DNA from 2 places in the Variovorax sp. Soil_C_26 genome. Region 2 is predicted to be linked to the other one. Evidence: riboswitches for the same ligand, from Rfam matches in the RefSeq annotation. Region 2 holds a riboswitch; the other holds the start of a gene.

Region 1 (7,634 bases), on a different contig from region 2:
TTCTCGCGCCGGATGTGCTGCTCGCGCGTTTGCAGCGCGAGGCGGTAGGCCGGACGCCCGTGCGCATCGACGCTCACGCCGACCAGCCGGCCGGGCAGCGAGCGCTTGAATTCGTCACGGCAGGCCAGGTAGGCCGCGTGCGGGCCGCCGTTGCACATCGGCATGCCGAAGCGCTGCGTGGTGCCGCAGACGATGTCGGCGTCCCATTCGCCGGGCGGCGCGAGGAGCGTGAGCGCGAGCAGGTCGGCGGCCACGCAGAAGGCGGCGTCGCACTGGTGGGCATGGCCCGCGAGCGGGCGCAGGTCGTGCACATGGCCGGTGGTGGCCGGGTACTGCGCGAGCACGCCGAAGAAGTCGCAGCTCGCCATCAGGTGCGGCAGCGTCTCGGACGCCGTGCTCACCTTCACTTCGATGCCCAGCGGCGCGGCACGCGTGCGGATGACCTCGATCGTCTGCGGATGGCAGTCGCCCGAGACCAGGAACACGTTGCTCTTGCTCTTGACGCTGCGCCGGGCGAGCGTCATGGCCTCGGCCGCGGCCGTGGCCTCGTCGAGCATGGAGGCGTTGGCGATGGCCATGCCCGTCAGGTCGCACACCATCGTTTGGAAATTGAGCAGGGCCTCCATGCGCCCTTGCGAGATCTCGGCCTGGTAGGGCGTGTAGGCGGTGTACCAGGCGGGGTTCTCGAGCACGTTGCGCAGGATCACGCCGGGCGTGTGGGTGCCGTAGTAGCCCTGGCCGATGAAGCTCTTGCACACCTTGTTCTTCGCCGCGATGGCCTTCATCTCGGCCAGCGCGTCCGCTTCGCTGGCGGGCGCCGGCAGCCGCATCGGGCGGGCGCGGCGAATCGCCGCGGGCACGATGCCGTCGATGAGCTCCGCACGCGTGGCCGAGCCGATCACCGGCAGCATGCGCGCTTCGTCGGCCGCATCGATGCCGATGTGGCGGGCGAGGAATTCCTCGGCATTCTCGAGTTCTTGCAGGGAGGGGAGGGAAGGGGTGGGCATGGCGGTGTCGGGGGGAAAAGGCAAGGGCGGGGCTGCCGGACGCGTCGCGTGCGGCCAGCCCGTCTTCAGCGGTGCATCAGGACTCGGCTGCGAACTGGTCGTAGGAGGCGGCGTCGAGCAGCGCGTCGAGCTGCGCAGGTTCGCTGAGCTTGACCTTGAAGAACCAGCCCGCGGCCAGCGGGTCGCTGTTGGCGAGCGAAGGATCGGCGCGCAGCGCCTCGTTCACTTCGGTGATCTCGCCCGACACGGGCATGAACACGTCGGCCGCGGCCTTCACCGATTCGACGACACCGGCCACTTCGCCCTGCGCGAAGGTCTTGCCCACGTCGGGCAGGTCGACGAACACCACGTCGCCGAGCGCATCCTGCGCATGCACGGTGATGCCGACGGTGGCCGCGTCGCCTTCGGCCGAGACCCATTCGTGGTCCTTGGTGTACTTGATGGTCATGTGAAAAAACTCCTCGTGGAAAAAATGAAATGCCGAGCTCAGCCGCGGTAGTAGCGCGTGGGCACGAAAGGCATGGCCGAGACTTCCATCGGAACGGGCTTGCCCCGCACGATGGCCTGCACGCGCGTGCCGGGCTCGGCGAAGGCCATGGCCACGTAGCCCATCGCGACCGGGCGGTCGGCCGTGGGGCCGAGCAGGCCGCTCGTCACGAGGCCTATGTCCTGGCCCTCGAACGATTGCAGCACCGTGCCGTCGCGCACCGGTATGCGCTCGAGCGCCACCAGGCCAACGCGCTTGCGCGTGAGCGTGTCGTGGTCGGTGCGGCCGGCCGCGCCCGACGTGGCCGATGCCAACTGCGCCAGCACCCGGGCCGCGCCCGGGAAGCCGCCTTCGCGCGCGCCGCCCGCGCGGCGCACCTTCTGGATCGCCCAGTTGAGCGAGGCCTCGACCGGCGTGGTGGTGGTGTCGATATCGTTGCCGTAAAGGCACAGGCCGGCCTCGAGCCGCAGCGAATTGCGCGCGCCCAGGCCGATCGGCTTGACCTCGGCCTGGGTGAGCAGCAGGCGGGCCAGGGCGTCGGCGTCACGGCCGGCGACCGAGATCTCGAAGCCGTCTTCGCCGGTGTAGCCGCTGCGCGTGACGAAGGCTGGAATGCCGCCGATCTGCACTGCGCCGCCGGTCATGAACACGAAGCGCTCGGCGCCGGGCGAGAGCCTTGCGAGCACCGCGGCGGCCTGCGGCCCCTGCAGCGCGAGCAGCGCGTGGTCGGGCAGGGGCTGCACCTCGCAGCGTGCGCCGATCTTCTGCTGGATGTGCGCGATGTCGGCCATCTTGCAGGCGCCGTTGACGATCACGAAGAGCGAGCCGTGCCCCTCGTTGAAGAACATCAGGTCGTCGAGGATGCCGCCTTCGTCGTTCAGCAGCAGGCCGTAGCGCTGCTTGCCCGGGGCCAGGTCGATCACGTCGACCGGCATCAGCGTCTCGAAGGCGGCGGCGGCGTCGGGCCCGACCAGGCGCAACTGGCCCATGTGCGAGATATCGAACAGCCCGGCCTGCTCGCGCGTATGGCGGTGCTCGGCCATCAGGCCGGCGGGGTACTGCACCGGCATCGAATAGCCGGCGAACGGCACCATGCGGGCGCCGAGCTCGACGTGCAGGTCGTGCAGCGGGGTCTTGAGCAATGGTTGTTGTTGGTCAGCGGAAGCAGCCACGGGGCACTCTCCAAAGGGGCAGTCGAATTCCATGGCGCAAGCCATGGGCCACCCCTGCTGTCCGCTTTACCTGAGAGATTCGCCCCACGATCGGGGTTTGCTCCTTCGGTGGGCCGTCGCCGCAAACGCGCGCTGCAACGGCCTCTCTCCAGCAAGGAAGCGACGGCGTTCGCTGTCGCTGTGTCAGTCCTTTTGCCTGAGCGTTCGGGGGTTCCCTGCGCCTTCGGCGGCCTCGCGTGGCGAAGCTCTCTCCTGACCCGGCGAGTGTAGTGGATCGCGCTGCGGGCCGGCCGCGCGGGACGGCGGCAGTTCCGCACGCAGATGGTCGAGAAAGGCGCTGACGCCCTGTGGCAGCGTGCGTCCGGCGAGGGTCTGGACCTCGACGGCGCGGCCGTTCATGCCGCGCTCGCGGATCGGTGCGGCATGCAGCTCGCCGCGCCGCGCACGGTCGCGCACCGTCACCTCGCCCGAAATCGACAGGCCGCCGCCGTGCAGCACGAAGTTGGTGAGCGACTCGAAATGGTTGCTGACCAGCACCGGGTCGAACACCAGCCGCCGCTGGCTGCAGCCGATGTCGAACAACTGGCGCACCGTGTTGTCGCGCTCTGGCAGGGCGATCGGATGCGGATGCATCTGCGCCAGCGTGACGGTGGAAAAGCGCGCGAGCGGATGGTCGGGCCGCATGATCGCGTGGACGGGCGCCGCCTGCATGTGCTGCACCTGGATGTCGCGCTCGGCAGCCCGGCTGTAGGTGAGGCCGATGTCCACGTCGCCATTGCGCACCGCCGCGGTTACCTGGGCCGGCGCCACCACGCGGAGGTGGAACAGGATGCCAGGGTGGCGGGCACGGAATTCGGCCATCGCGCCGGGCAGGAACTCGATGGCGAAGCCGGACGAACTGGCCAGGCGCACCAGGCCCCGGCGCAGACCCTGCAGCGCCTGGATGTCGGACACCACGCGGTCGGCCTCCATCGCGCCGCGGCGCGCATGCGCGGCCAGCAGTTCGCCGGCGGCGCTGGGCGCCATGCCGCGCGCGTGCCGCTCGAACAGCGGCACGCCGAGCAGTTCTTCCAATGCCGCCACCTGCCGGCTTACGGCCGAGGGCGACACGCTGAGCCGCGAGGCGGCCTCGCTCACGGAGCCGCTGCGAACCACCTCGAGAAAGTAGCGCAGCGCCGTGTCCTGCAGTCGGTCGGACAGCATCGAAAACCTTCCTAGGTTTGCGTAAAACGCAACGATTCTTGCAACAAACGGCGATTGTCGTATGGCTGGCGGGCGCTTATTCTGACTTCGTCCCGTCATTTTTCCGCAGGAGAGGCATGCACAAACCCCGATCGGCCACGCCGGCGCCGGTGGCTTCGGCCATCGTGGAACTCAGCGCCACAGCGCTTTCGCATGCCATCCATTCGCGCGAGGTCTCGTGCGTCGAAGTGCTCGATGCCTACCTGGCGCAGATCGACCGGCTCAATCCGGTGGTCAATGCCATCGTGGCGCACGCCGACCGCGATGCGCTGCACGCCCAGGCCCGCGAGCGCGACGACCAACTGGGGCAGGGCCGCAGCCTGGGGCCGATGCATGGCTTCCCGCAGGCGCCGAAGGACATCATGCCCGTGGCCGGCATGGTCACCACGCGCGGCTCGCCGATCTTCCGTGGCCAGGTCACGCCGGCCGACGCGGTGGTGTTCGAACGCATGCGTGCCGGCGGCGCGCTGTTCGTCGGCCGCACCAACACGCCCGAGTTCGGGCTCGGCGGCCACACCTACAACCCGGTGTACGGCGCCACGCGCAACGCCTTCGACCCGGCCCGCTCGGCAGGCGGCAGCAGCGGCGGCGCCGGCGTGGCGGTGGCGCTGCGCATGCTGCCGGTGGCCGACGGCTCCGACATGATGGGATCGCTGCGCACGCCGGCGGCCTTCAACAACGTGTATGGCCTGCGCACCTCGATCGGCTGCGTGCCGCACGGTCCCACCGAAGAGGTCTTCTTCCAGCAATTCAGCGTCGCCGGTCCGATGGCGCGCAACATCCCCGACCTGGCCATGCTGCTGGCCGTGCAGGCCGGTTTCGACGCCCGGCTGCCGCTCACGCACCGACAGGCGAAGGGCAGCGACTTCCTGCAACCGCTGGCGCGCGACTTCCGCGGCACGCGCATCGGCTGGCTCGGCGACCTGGGCGGCCATCTGCCCACCGAGCCCGGCGTGCTCGACACCTGCGCCGCGGCGCTGCGGCATTTCGAGGCGGCCGGCTGCAGCGTCGAGGCGGTGCTGCCGGCCTTCGACCTCGAGCAGTTGTGGCGCGCCTGGATCGACCTGCGCAGCTTTGCGGTGGCGGGCGCCAATGCCGCGCTCTACCATGACCCGGCACGGCGCGCGCTGCTCAAGCCCGAGGCGGTGTGGGAGATCGAGCGCGGCCTGCAGCTGAGCGGCATGCAGGTGTATGACGCCGCGCGCACGCGCTCGGCCTGGTACCAGGCACTGCGCGGGCTGTTCGCGCAGTTCGACTTCCTCGTGATGCCATCGGCGCAGGTGTTCCCCTTCGACCTGGTGCTCGACTGGCCGCACGAGGTGGGCGGCCGCGCGATGGACACCTACCACCGCTGGATGCAGGCAGTGGTTCCCGCCACCATGGCCGGCCTGCCGGCACTGGCGGCGCCCGCCGGCTTCGGTGCCGGCGGCCTGCCTGCCGGCCTGCAGATCATCGGCCCGGTGCAGGCCGACGCGGCCGTGCTGCAGATCGGCCATGCCTACGACGAGGCCAGCGGTCACGCACGGGTGCGAAGCCCCTTGCTCGGCTGACCGCCGTCTCGCCTCTTCCGTTTTTCTTGCCTGCCAACTGGAGCTTTGCACCGCCATGTCTCTCCGTCGTTCCCGTTTCCTCTCCCTTGCGTTCGTCGCTGCCGCGGCATGCGCGGTGCCCGCGATGGCGCTGGCCCAGCAGGGCTTTCCCGATCGTCCGATCAAGCTGGTGGTGCCCTATTCGCCGGGCGGCGCGACCGACATCCTCGGCCGGCTGATGGCCAACGCGATGGGCGAGAAGCTCGGGCAGCCGATCGTGGTCGAAAACCGCCCCGGTGCGTCTACGGTCGTCGCGGCCTCGCTGGTGGCCAAGGCGCCCGCCGACGGCTACACGCTGCTGCTGGGCGCCAGCACCACGCTCACGCTGAACCCGGCGATCCGCCCGAACCTTCCGTATGACCCGCTCGCGAGCTTCACGCCGCTCGGGTTGGTGGCCGACATGGGGCTGCTGCTGGTGGCCGGCAACGACACGCCGGGCAGTTCGCTCAAGGACATCGTGGCCCAGGCCAAGGCTGCGCCCGACAAGTTCTCGTACGGTAGCTTCGGCACCGGCTCGTCGGTGCATTTCGGCGGCGAGATGCTCAAGTCGGCGACCGGCATCCAGATGGTCCATGTGCCGTACAACGGCAGTTCACCGAGCCTCACGGCGCTGATGGGCGGACAGGTGCAGGTGGCGGTGGACACGGTGGTCGCGTCGGCGCCGCTCGTCAAGGCCGGGCGCATCCGGCCGATCGCCGCGCTCGGCGCGAAACGCCTGGCGCTGCTGCCCGACGTGCCGACGATGGCAGAGAGCGGCTATCCCGGGTTCGACATGAGCACCTGGTTCGCGCTGCTGGCGCCTGCGGGACTGCCCGCGCCCGTGCAGGCGAAGCTCGAGGCAGCGCTGGCCGCGAGCATGCGCGAGCCCGGCTTCCAGAAGAAGCTCGTCGAGATGGGGCTCACGCCGGCATGGGGCCCGGCCAGTGCGGTGCGCGAGCGCGTCGAGCGCGAGCTCCCGAAGATGCGGGCCGTGGCCGCGCAGGCCAACATCCAGGTCGACTGAGCAGGGTCTCCGACGCCCGCCGACGACCGGTTCAATGAACGGCCTGTGCTGCCGACGGCAGCAATTTTTCAATGCGCTCGCGCAGCGACTCGGCCCGCTCCGCGCCCGCGGTCTTCTCGACCTCGGCCAGCATCAATGCCGCGATCTCCAGCATCGCCTCGCGGTCGCGCGCCTCGCGCAGCGCGTCGCGCATCTGCAGCGCGAACGCCGGATCGCGCCGCACGAACATGCGCTCGCAGATGTCGAACAGGAACATCCGCGTGGTGGCGAGGGAGCGCTTGCCGTCGAAGGTGTCGGCGGCGTTGCCGGGCGCAGCGGCGGGCTGTGCGATGAGGGCGGCAGGCGCGGGAAACTGCAGGTAGCCGCGGTGCGCGAGCGCCTGCAGCGCCTGCTCGGCGTCGCCGCGGCTCGCGAACAGCGGGGCGAAGTCGCTCAGCGAGCGACGGCCGTCGGCCATCAGCAGCAGCGCGCGTTCGCGCTGCGTCAGGGTGCGCTGGCCGCCCCGGAGTTCGTCGCGTGCCTTGTCGGTCTTGATGGGGAACATGGCGCAACAGCCCTGGAATTCGAGGGCTGAAGCATCGCGGCGCGCGGTGACATCTTGATGAAGCTTTTGCCTTACATGGCGAAGGCTTCGGCGGCGCCCGGACTCAGCCCGCGGTTTCGCGGCGGATGAGCCAGCGGTCGTCCACGCGCTGGAACTCGAGCGTCTTGCGGCTCGTGTCGTTCAGCGCATCGGCGCGGTAGGTCTGCTTGAAGTGCGCGGTGGCGGTGGTGCCATGGATGCTGATGACGAGGTCGTCGACACCCACCTCGATGCGCGACTTGCCCTCGATGCGCTTGCGCCGGTCGGCTTCCCAGCCGCGGCGGTCGAGCTTGCCGCTCGGCACCGCCTCCGGCGCATAGACGGCGAAGTAGCGGTCCAGGTCCTTGGCGGCCCAGGCGGCGGCCCAGGCGCGCACCGCGGCATCGACTTCGGCGATGGCGGTGCCGGCCGTCGTGGGGGGAGATTCCGCCGCTGCAGAAGCAGCCCTGGCAGTCGGTGCCGGTGCGGCCGACGCCGCCGAGGCCTCGGGCCGAAACGCCACGTACCCCGTAAATCGCCAGCGCTTGCCCTCATCGAGCGAAAAGCTGAGC
Region 2 (7,634 bases):
AAGAACTCGACAAGCGCATCCAGGAACTCAAGACGGTGCAGTACTGGCTCGAGCAGAACGGCCATGCGCTGAAGGCCACGGTCCAGGCGCTGGAGGTGCAGAAGATGACGCTCTCGACTCTGCGCGGCATGAACGTGCGCATGGAGGACATCGCGAGCGCCTTCTCGAAACAGGCGGCCGCGGAACCCGCTGCCGCCGTGCCCCGGTCGGTAGCGGCAGAGCCTGCGGCGGGGGCCGATGAAGCGCCGGCGCCCGGCGTGGTCGATCCGATGCAGTGGTGGGGCTCGCTGACCGAGCAGTTCCAGCAGATCGCGAACTCGGCGCTGCAGGACGCGGCCCAGCTCAAGGTGCCCGCCATGGCGCAACCGATGGCCGATGCGGTCGGCAAGGCCATGCGCGGCAGCCCGTCCGCAACAACGCAGAAACCCGCCGCCAGGACGGCCACTGCGAAGAAAACCCCACCCAAAAAGACGCCCACCGCCACGCGCAAGCGAACCACCGGCGGGCGTTGATCTCTTACATGCTCTCCTTCGAGAAAAAGAACGGAAGGCACGCACCATGAAACTGTTTCCTTCCGGCCACGCCACCCATCCGCAATGGCGCATGGCCGCCGGCCTCGTGCTGGCGCAGCTGCGCGCGCAGATGGCGCTGCCCGAATACGCCCCGTCGCCGACGCTCGGCCTGCTCTACATCACCGATCACTACGCCTCGGACGCGCAGGAGATCCTCGATCACCTGAGCGCCGAGCTGCCCGAAGTGACCGACTGGTCGGGCACGGTCGGCGTCGGCGTGGCGGCCAACAACGCCGAGTACTTCGACGAGCCCGGCCTGAGCCTCATGCTGTGCGCGCTGCCGAGCGACCAGTACCGCGTGTTCTCGGGCGTCGCGCCGCTCGGCAGCTCGGAAATGAGCGGTTTCGAGGCCCATACCGCGCTCGTGCATGCAGACCCCGCGACACCCGACCTGCCCGAACTGATCGGTGAAATGGCGGGCCGCACCGACACCGGCTACCTGTTCGGCGGGCTGTCGTCGGGCCGGGCCGGCGCGCTGCAGTTCGCGGTCGGCGGCAACGGCAACATCCGCGGCCATGGCGCCGCGGGCGGCGTGTTCTCGGGCGGGATGTCGGGCGTGGTGTTCGGCGAGGGCGTGCGGCTGGTGTCGCGCGTCACGCAGGGCTGCCAGCCGCTGCGCGCGGGGGCCGGGCGCGAGCGCGTGATCACCGAGGCCGACGGCAACCTGCTGCTCAAACTCGACGGCGAGCCGGCGCTCGACGTGCTGCTGGCGGAGCTGCAGGTGTCGCTCGAACGGCCGCAGGAGGCCATCGACGCGGTGCGCAACACGCTGGTGGGCCTGGCCGATGCGGGCAGCGACGGCATCCGCCGTACCGGCGACCTGGGCGCCGACGTGCTGGTACGTCACATCATCGGGCTCGATCCGACGCGCCGCGGCGTGGCGATCGCCGACGTGGCCGAAGCCGGCATGCGGCTGAGCTTCTGCCGCCGCAACGCGCAGGCCGCGCGTGCGGACCTGATGCGCATCTGCGCCGAGATCCGCGAAGAGCTCGAGCCCGAGGAGCAGACGCTGGCCACCGCGCGCGCCGTGGCGGCCGGGGAGGCCGAGGCCGCGCCGCATCCGGCACGCCGCATCGCCGGCGCGGTATACGTGAGCTGCTCGGGGCGCGGCGGTCCGCATTTCGGCGCACCCGGCGCCGAACTGCAGATCGTGCGGCATGCGCTCGGCGACGTGCCGCTGGTCGGTTTCTTCGCGGCCGGCGAGATCGCGCGGCACCGGCTGTATGGGTACACCGGCGTGCTGACGGTGTTTGCGGCCGCCGACTGAACGCCGAAGTCCGTGTTCAGTCGGCCCTGGCTCAGCCCACGGCCGCCGCCATGACCCCGTGCGCCGGCCGCGGCATTCCCGTGAATGCGAAATCGACTTCGGGCGCGAGCCCGGTCACGATGCGCGCGATCGATTTGCCCGATCCGCAGGCATGCGTCCAGCCCAGCGTGCCGTGGCCGGTGTTGAGGTACAGGTTCGGCAGCTTCGTCTTGCCGATCATCGGTACGTTGCTCGGCGTCGCGGGGCGCAGGCCGGTCCAGAACTGCGCTTGTGTGGTGTCGCCCGCGCCGGGGAACAGTTCTTCGACGCGGCGCACGATGGCCTCGCAGCGCACGCGGTTCAGGTCGCGGTCGTAGCCGTTGAGTTCGGCCGTGCCCGCAATGCGCAGGCGGTCGCCCCCCTCGGCGCCCGGCGAGGTGTAGCGCGAGAACACGAGCTTGAATTCGTCGTCGGTGAGCGAGACCTGGTGCGCCTTCGAGGCGTCCTTGACCGGCAGCGTCACCGAGTAGCCCTTGGCCGGATAGATCGGCAAGCGGATGCCGAGCGGCGCCGCGACGAGCGGGCTCAGCGAGCCCATCGCGAGCACGAACGCATCGCCGCCGATGCGCTGGAAGCGGCCTTCGGGGTCGGTCGCCTCGACATGGTCGAGCCGGCCGCCGGCCTCGCGCAGCGCGGTCACCGTGTGGCTCATGAGGAACTTCACCCCGGCCGCTGCGGCGAGCCTGGCGAGTTCGCGCGCAAAGAGGTTCGCATCGCCCGACTCGTCTTCTGCGGTGTAGGTGGCGCCGGCCAGCTTCGGCCGGATGTGCGCGAGCGCGGGCTCGATGGCCACGGCCTCGTCGGCCGAGATCACCTGCCGCTCGCAGCCCAGCGCGCGCATCTGCTCGGCCGGCGCGAGGGCGGCATCGAACTCCTTCTGGGTCGTGTAGAAGTGCAGGATGCCTTGCGTGCGCTGGTCGTACGCCAGACTGGTGTCGCGGCGCAGCTGCTGCAGCACCTCGCGGCTGTAGGTGCCCAGCCGCACGATCTGCTCGATGTTGTGCCGGGTGCGCGCCGGTGTGCATTCGCGCAGAAACTGCAGGCCCCAGAGCCACTGGCGCATGTCGGCGCGCACGCGGAACAGCAGCGGTGCGTCTTCCTTGCCGAGCCACTGCAGCACCTTGAGCGGGGCGCCCGGATTGGCCCACGGTTCGGCATGGCTGACGGAGATCTGCCCGCCATTGGCGAAGCTGGTTTCTGCGGCCGGCGTGGCTTGCCGGTCGATCACGGTCACATCGTGGCCGAGCTGTTGAAGGTAATAGGCCGAGGTCACGCCGAGCAGGCCGGCGCCAAGAACGATCACGCGCATTTCAGGTACTTCTTTCGAGGTGCGCTTGGATGGCGGCGGGGTCGCTGTGCTTTGCATAGCGAGCAACCGGACGATCGCCGTCCAAGTTGCCGCTCCCCCTGTCCTCGGTACCTGAGAGATTCACCCGCTGCGCCCGCAGCGGGTTTGCTCCTTCGGCGCGTCACGCGGGGTGACGTCTCTCCAGACGGCGTGTCAGTTGGTGCAGTACAGGCCTCTTCGGCCGACCTGAGCGTTTATGGGAGTTTGCGCCTTCGGTGGGACAACGCATGTTGTCCGCTCTCCTGCAGTGGCGCGATTGTATGCGGGCGACATGATCGCCCTGGCCCGATGGGATAATCGCCTGTTCAATCGCCGGGTGGCGATCGTTCCATTTCAGCAGGGGACTCCATGATCCTGGTAACCGGCGGCGCCGGCTTCATCGGCGCCAATTTCGTACTCGACTGGCTCGCGCAGAGCGATGAACCGGTCGTCAACCTCGACAAGCTGACCTACGCGGGCAACCTCGAGACGCTCGCCTCCCTCAAGGGCGATGCCCGGCACATCTTCGTGCAGGGCGACATCGGCGACAGCGCGCTCCTCGATCGCCTGCTGGCCGAACACAAGGTCCGCGCGGTGGTCAACTTCGCCGCCGAATCGCATGTGGACCGCTCGATCCACGGCCCCGAGGACTTCGTGCAGACCAACGTGCTCGGCACCTTCCGGCTGCTCGAGTCGGTGCGCGGCCATTGGAACGCGCTGCCGGCCGACCAGAAGGCCGCGTTCCGCTTCCTGCACGTGTCGACCGACGAGGTCTATGGCTCGCTCTCGAAGACCGATCCCGCCTTCGCCGAAGACAACAAGTACGAGCCCAACAGCCCGTATTCGGCCAGCAAGGCCGCGAGCGACCACCTTGTGCGCGCCTGGCACCATACCTACGGCCTGCCGGTGGTCACCACCAACTGCTCGAACAACTACGGGCCGTTCCACTTTCCCGAGAAGCTGATCCCGCTGATGATCGTCAATGCACTCGCCGGCAAGCCGCTGCCGGTGTATGGCGACGGCATGCAGGTACGCGACTGGCTCTACGTGAAGGACCACTGCAGCGCCATCCGCCGCGTGCTCGAAGCCGGCCGACTCGGCGAGACCTACAACGTAGGCGGCTGGAACGAGAAGCCCAACATCGAGATCGTCAACACGGTGTGTGCGCTGCTCGACGAGCTGCGCCCGCGCGCCGACGGCAAGCCCTACAAGGAGCAGATCAGCTACGTCACCGACCGTCCCGGCCATGACCGGCGCTACGCCATCGACGCGCGCAAGCTCGAGCGCGAGCTCGGCTGGAAGCCGGCCGAGACCTTCGACACCGGCATCCGCAAGACCGTCGAGTGGTACCTGGCCAACGGCGAATGGGTGCGCAACGTGCAAAGCGGCGCCTACCGCGAATGGGTCGAGAAGCAGTACGACACGAAGGACGCCGCATGAAGCTGCTGCTGCTGGGCAAGGGCGGACAGGTCGGCTGGGAGCTGCAGCGCAGCCTCGCGCCGCTGGGCGAACTCGTCGCGCTCGACTTCGACAGCACAGAGCTTCACGCCGACTTCAGCCGACCCGAACAACTCGCCGAGACGGTGCGCAAGGTGCGACCCGATGTCATCGTGAATGCGGCGGCGCACACGGCCGTCGACAAGGCCGAAAGCGAGCCCGAGTTCGCGCGCAAGCTCAACGCCACCTCGCCGGGCGTGGTGGCTGAGGCGGCGCAACAGGTCGGGGCGCTGATGGTGCATTACTCGACCGACTACGTCTTCGACGGCAGCGGCAGCACGCCCTGGAAGGAAGACGATGCGACCGGCCCCTTGAGCGTGTATGGCAGCACCAAGCTCGAGGGCGAGCAGCTGGTGGCCACACACTGCGCGAGGCACCTGATCTTCCGCACCAGTTGGGTGTATGCGGCGCGCGGCGGCAACTTCGCCAAGACCATGCTGCGCCTGGCCAAGGAGCGCGACAAGCTGACCGTCATCGATGACCAGTTCGGCGCGCCGACCGGCGCAGAGCTGCTGGCCGACCTGACCGCGCATGCGATCCGCGCGACCTTGCAGGACCCCGCCAAGGCGGGCCTCTATCACGCGGTGGCTGGTGGCGTCACCACCTGGCATGGCTATGCGCGTTTCGTCATCGAGCAAGCGAAGACGGCCGGCGTCGAGCTGAAGGCGGGGCCCGATGCGGTCGACCCCGTGCCTACGAGCGCCTTCCCCACGCCCGCCAGGCGTCCGCACAACTCGCGCCTCGACACCACGAAGCTGCAATCGACCTTCGGCCTGCGGCTGCCGCCATGGCAGGACGGCGTGGCACGCATGCTGCGCGAGACGCTCTGAAGACAACAAAAAGGGAAAGAAGACCCAACAATGACCACGACGACAAAACGCAAGGGCATCATCCTGGCCGGCGGCTCCGGCACCCGCCTGCATCCCGCCACGCTCGCGATGAGCAAGCAGCTGCTGCCGGTGTACGACAAGCCGATGATCTACTACCCGCTGAGCACGCTGATGCTCGGCGGCATGCGTGACATCCTGATCATCAGCACGCCGCAGGACACGCCTCGTTTCCAGCAGTTGCTGGGCGACGGCAGCCAATGGGGCCTGAACCTGCAATACGCGGTGCAGCCCAGCCCCGATGGTCTGGCGCAGGCGTTCATCATCGGCGAGAAGTTCGTGGCCAACGAGGCGAGCGCGCTGGTGCTGGGCGACAACATCTTCTACGGGCATGACCTCGCGCATCTGCTCTCGGGTGCCGATGCCAAGGACCAAGGCGCGACCGTCTTCGCCTATCACGTGCAGGATCCGGAGCGCTACGGCGTGGTGGCCTTCGACGCCGAGGGCAAGGCCAGCAGCATCGAAGAGAAGCCGGCCAAGCCCAAGAGCAGCTACGCCGTGACGGGCCTGTACTTCTACGACAACCAGGTGGTCGACATCGCCAAGGCCGTGAAGCCGAGCGCGCGCGGCGAGCTGGAGATCACGGCGGTCAACCAGGCCTACCTCGACATTGGCCAGCTCAACGTGCAGATCATGCAGCGCGGCTATGCCTGGCTCGATACCGGCACGCACGAGAGCTTGCTGGAGGCGGGGCAGTTCATCGCGACGCTCGAGCATCGGCAGGGGTTGAAGATCGCGTGCCCCGAAGAGATCGCCTGGCGCAACGGGTTCATCGACCGCGAGCAGCTCGCGCGACTCGCAGCGCCGCTGCAGAAGAATGGCTACGGCAAATACCTGAACCACCTGTTGGCCGAGGAGGTGCGCTCGTGAAGGCAACGCCCACCGCGATTCCGGAGGTGCTGGTCATCGAGCCGAAGGTGTTCGGCGATGCGCGCGGCTTCTTCTACGAGAGCTTCAACGGCAAGGCGTTCGACGAGGCCGTCGGGCGGCACGTCGAGTTCGTCCAGGACAACCATTCGCGCTCGGCCAAGGGGGTGCTGCGCGGGTTGCACTACCAGATCCAGCAGCCGCAGGGAAAGCTGGTGCGTGTGGTTCGGGGCGCGGTGTTCGACGTGGCGGTGGACATCCGCAAGTCGTCGCCGACCTTCGGCAAGTGGGTGGGTGTGGAACTCAGCGAAGACAATCACAGGCAGTTGTGGGTGCCTGAGGGGTTCGCACACGGGTTCCTGGTGCTGAGCGAGACGGCGGAGTTTTTGTACAAGACCACGGATTACTACGCACCGGCGCATGAGCGTGCGATCGTCTGGAACGATCCGGACCTGGCAATCGAGTGGCCCGACGTCGGCCTTGCCCCACAACTTTCGGCCAAGGATCAGGCCGCATCGAGGTTCGAGCGGGCCGAAGTCTTCAGCTGACGACAGCGTTTGCCGCGCTGGCCTTTGCCGCCAGGAGCATTCGCGCGAGCGTTTCTTCGAGTTCCGGCTCTTCCAGAGAAGCCCCGTGTCGGGCCAGCAAAGCTTGCAGTTTGGAAGGGTCGCCGCAAAGGCGGTGGACTTCGTTGGCTCTGACGAACGCTGGATTGACCTCGAGACGGGGATTGTGCGAAGTCATCCGGGCAAAGGTCTCGACCACCTGCCGCAGAGAATGTGGGCGACCGGAGCAGATGTTGTAGGCCTCCCCCGGCTCACCGTAAGCGATCAGCAGCAAGTAGGCGTCGCAGACCATCTGTACGTCGTTGAACTCGCGCTCCACATCGAGATTGCCCAGTGCGATCGACGGCGAGCGTGCGGCAAAGTGCAGTGCCAGCTTCGGGATCAGGAAGTGGTCGTCTTGTCCGGGGCCGGTGTAGTTGAAGGGGCGCGTGATCACCAGATTCAGGCGATCACGATACGTCCTCGCCATGCACTCCATGGCCAGCTTGCTCGTGCCATAGTGGTTCACCGGCGCCGGCAACTGCTCTTCGCGAATGGGCGACTGCGCCGTGTTGCCGTAGATGTTGGCACTGCTGGCCAGAAGAACCCGGGTCGGAGGTGCCGGCAACTGCA

What was found. Region 2 has a riboswitch for glycine ahead of AC3A6G_RS22570 (D-amino acid dehydrogenase). Riboswitches for the same ligand answer to the same signal wherever they lie in the genome.
Region 1: linked by a shared signal. The riboswitch ahead of gcvT (glycine cleavage system aminomethyltransferase GcvT) and the one ahead of AC3A6G_RS22570 (D-amino acid dehydrogenase) in region 2 are both predicted to bind glycine.

The regions. Positions count from the first base shown of each region.
Region 1 is NZ_JBDGJC010000001.1:206,757-214,390, reverse strand. It holds gene gcvP (aminomethyl-transferring glycine dehydrogenase) at 1-1,007, opposite strand, end outside; gene gcvH (glycine cleavage system protein GcvH) at 1,084-1,455, opposite strand; gene gcvT (glycine cleavage system aminomethyltransferase GcvT) at 1,494-2,666, opposite strand; glycine riboswitch at 2,714-2,828, opposite strand; glycine riboswitch at 2,841-2,931, opposite strand; partial or broken gene AC3A6G_RS00925 (LysR family transcriptional regulator) at 2,967-3,869, opposite strand; gene AC3A6G_RS00920 (amidase) at 3,986-5,458, shown strand; gene AC3A6G_RS00915 (Bug family tripartite tricarboxylate transporter substrate binding protein) at 5,514-6,500, shown strand; gene AC3A6G_RS00910 (hypothetical protein) at 6,532-7,044, opposite strand; gene AC3A6G_RS00905 (DUF4019 domain-containing protein) at 7,148-7,634, opposite strand, start outside.
Region 2 is NZ_JBDGJC010000009.1:79,605-87,238, forward strand. It holds gene AC3A6G_RS22560 (PhaM family polyhydroxyalkanoate granule multifunctional regulatory protein) at 1-512, shown strand, start outside; gene AC3A6G_RS22565 (FIST signal transduction protein) at 559-1,839, shown strand; gene AC3A6G_RS22570 (D-amino acid dehydrogenase) at 1,871-3,187, opposite strand; glycine riboswitch at 3,276-3,381, opposite strand; glycine riboswitch at 3,385-3,481, opposite strand; gene rfbB (dTDP-glucose 4,6-dehydratase) at 3,575-4,645, shown strand; gene rfbD (dTDP-4-dehydrorhamnose reductase) at 4,642-5,532, shown strand; gene rfbA (glucose-1-phosphate thymidylyltransferase RfbA) at 5,563-6,459, shown strand; gene rfbC (dTDP-4-dehydrorhamnose 3,5-epimerase) at 6,456-7,004, shown strand; gene AC3A6G_RS22595 (GDP-mannose 4,6-dehydratase) at 6,997-7,634, opposite strand, start outside.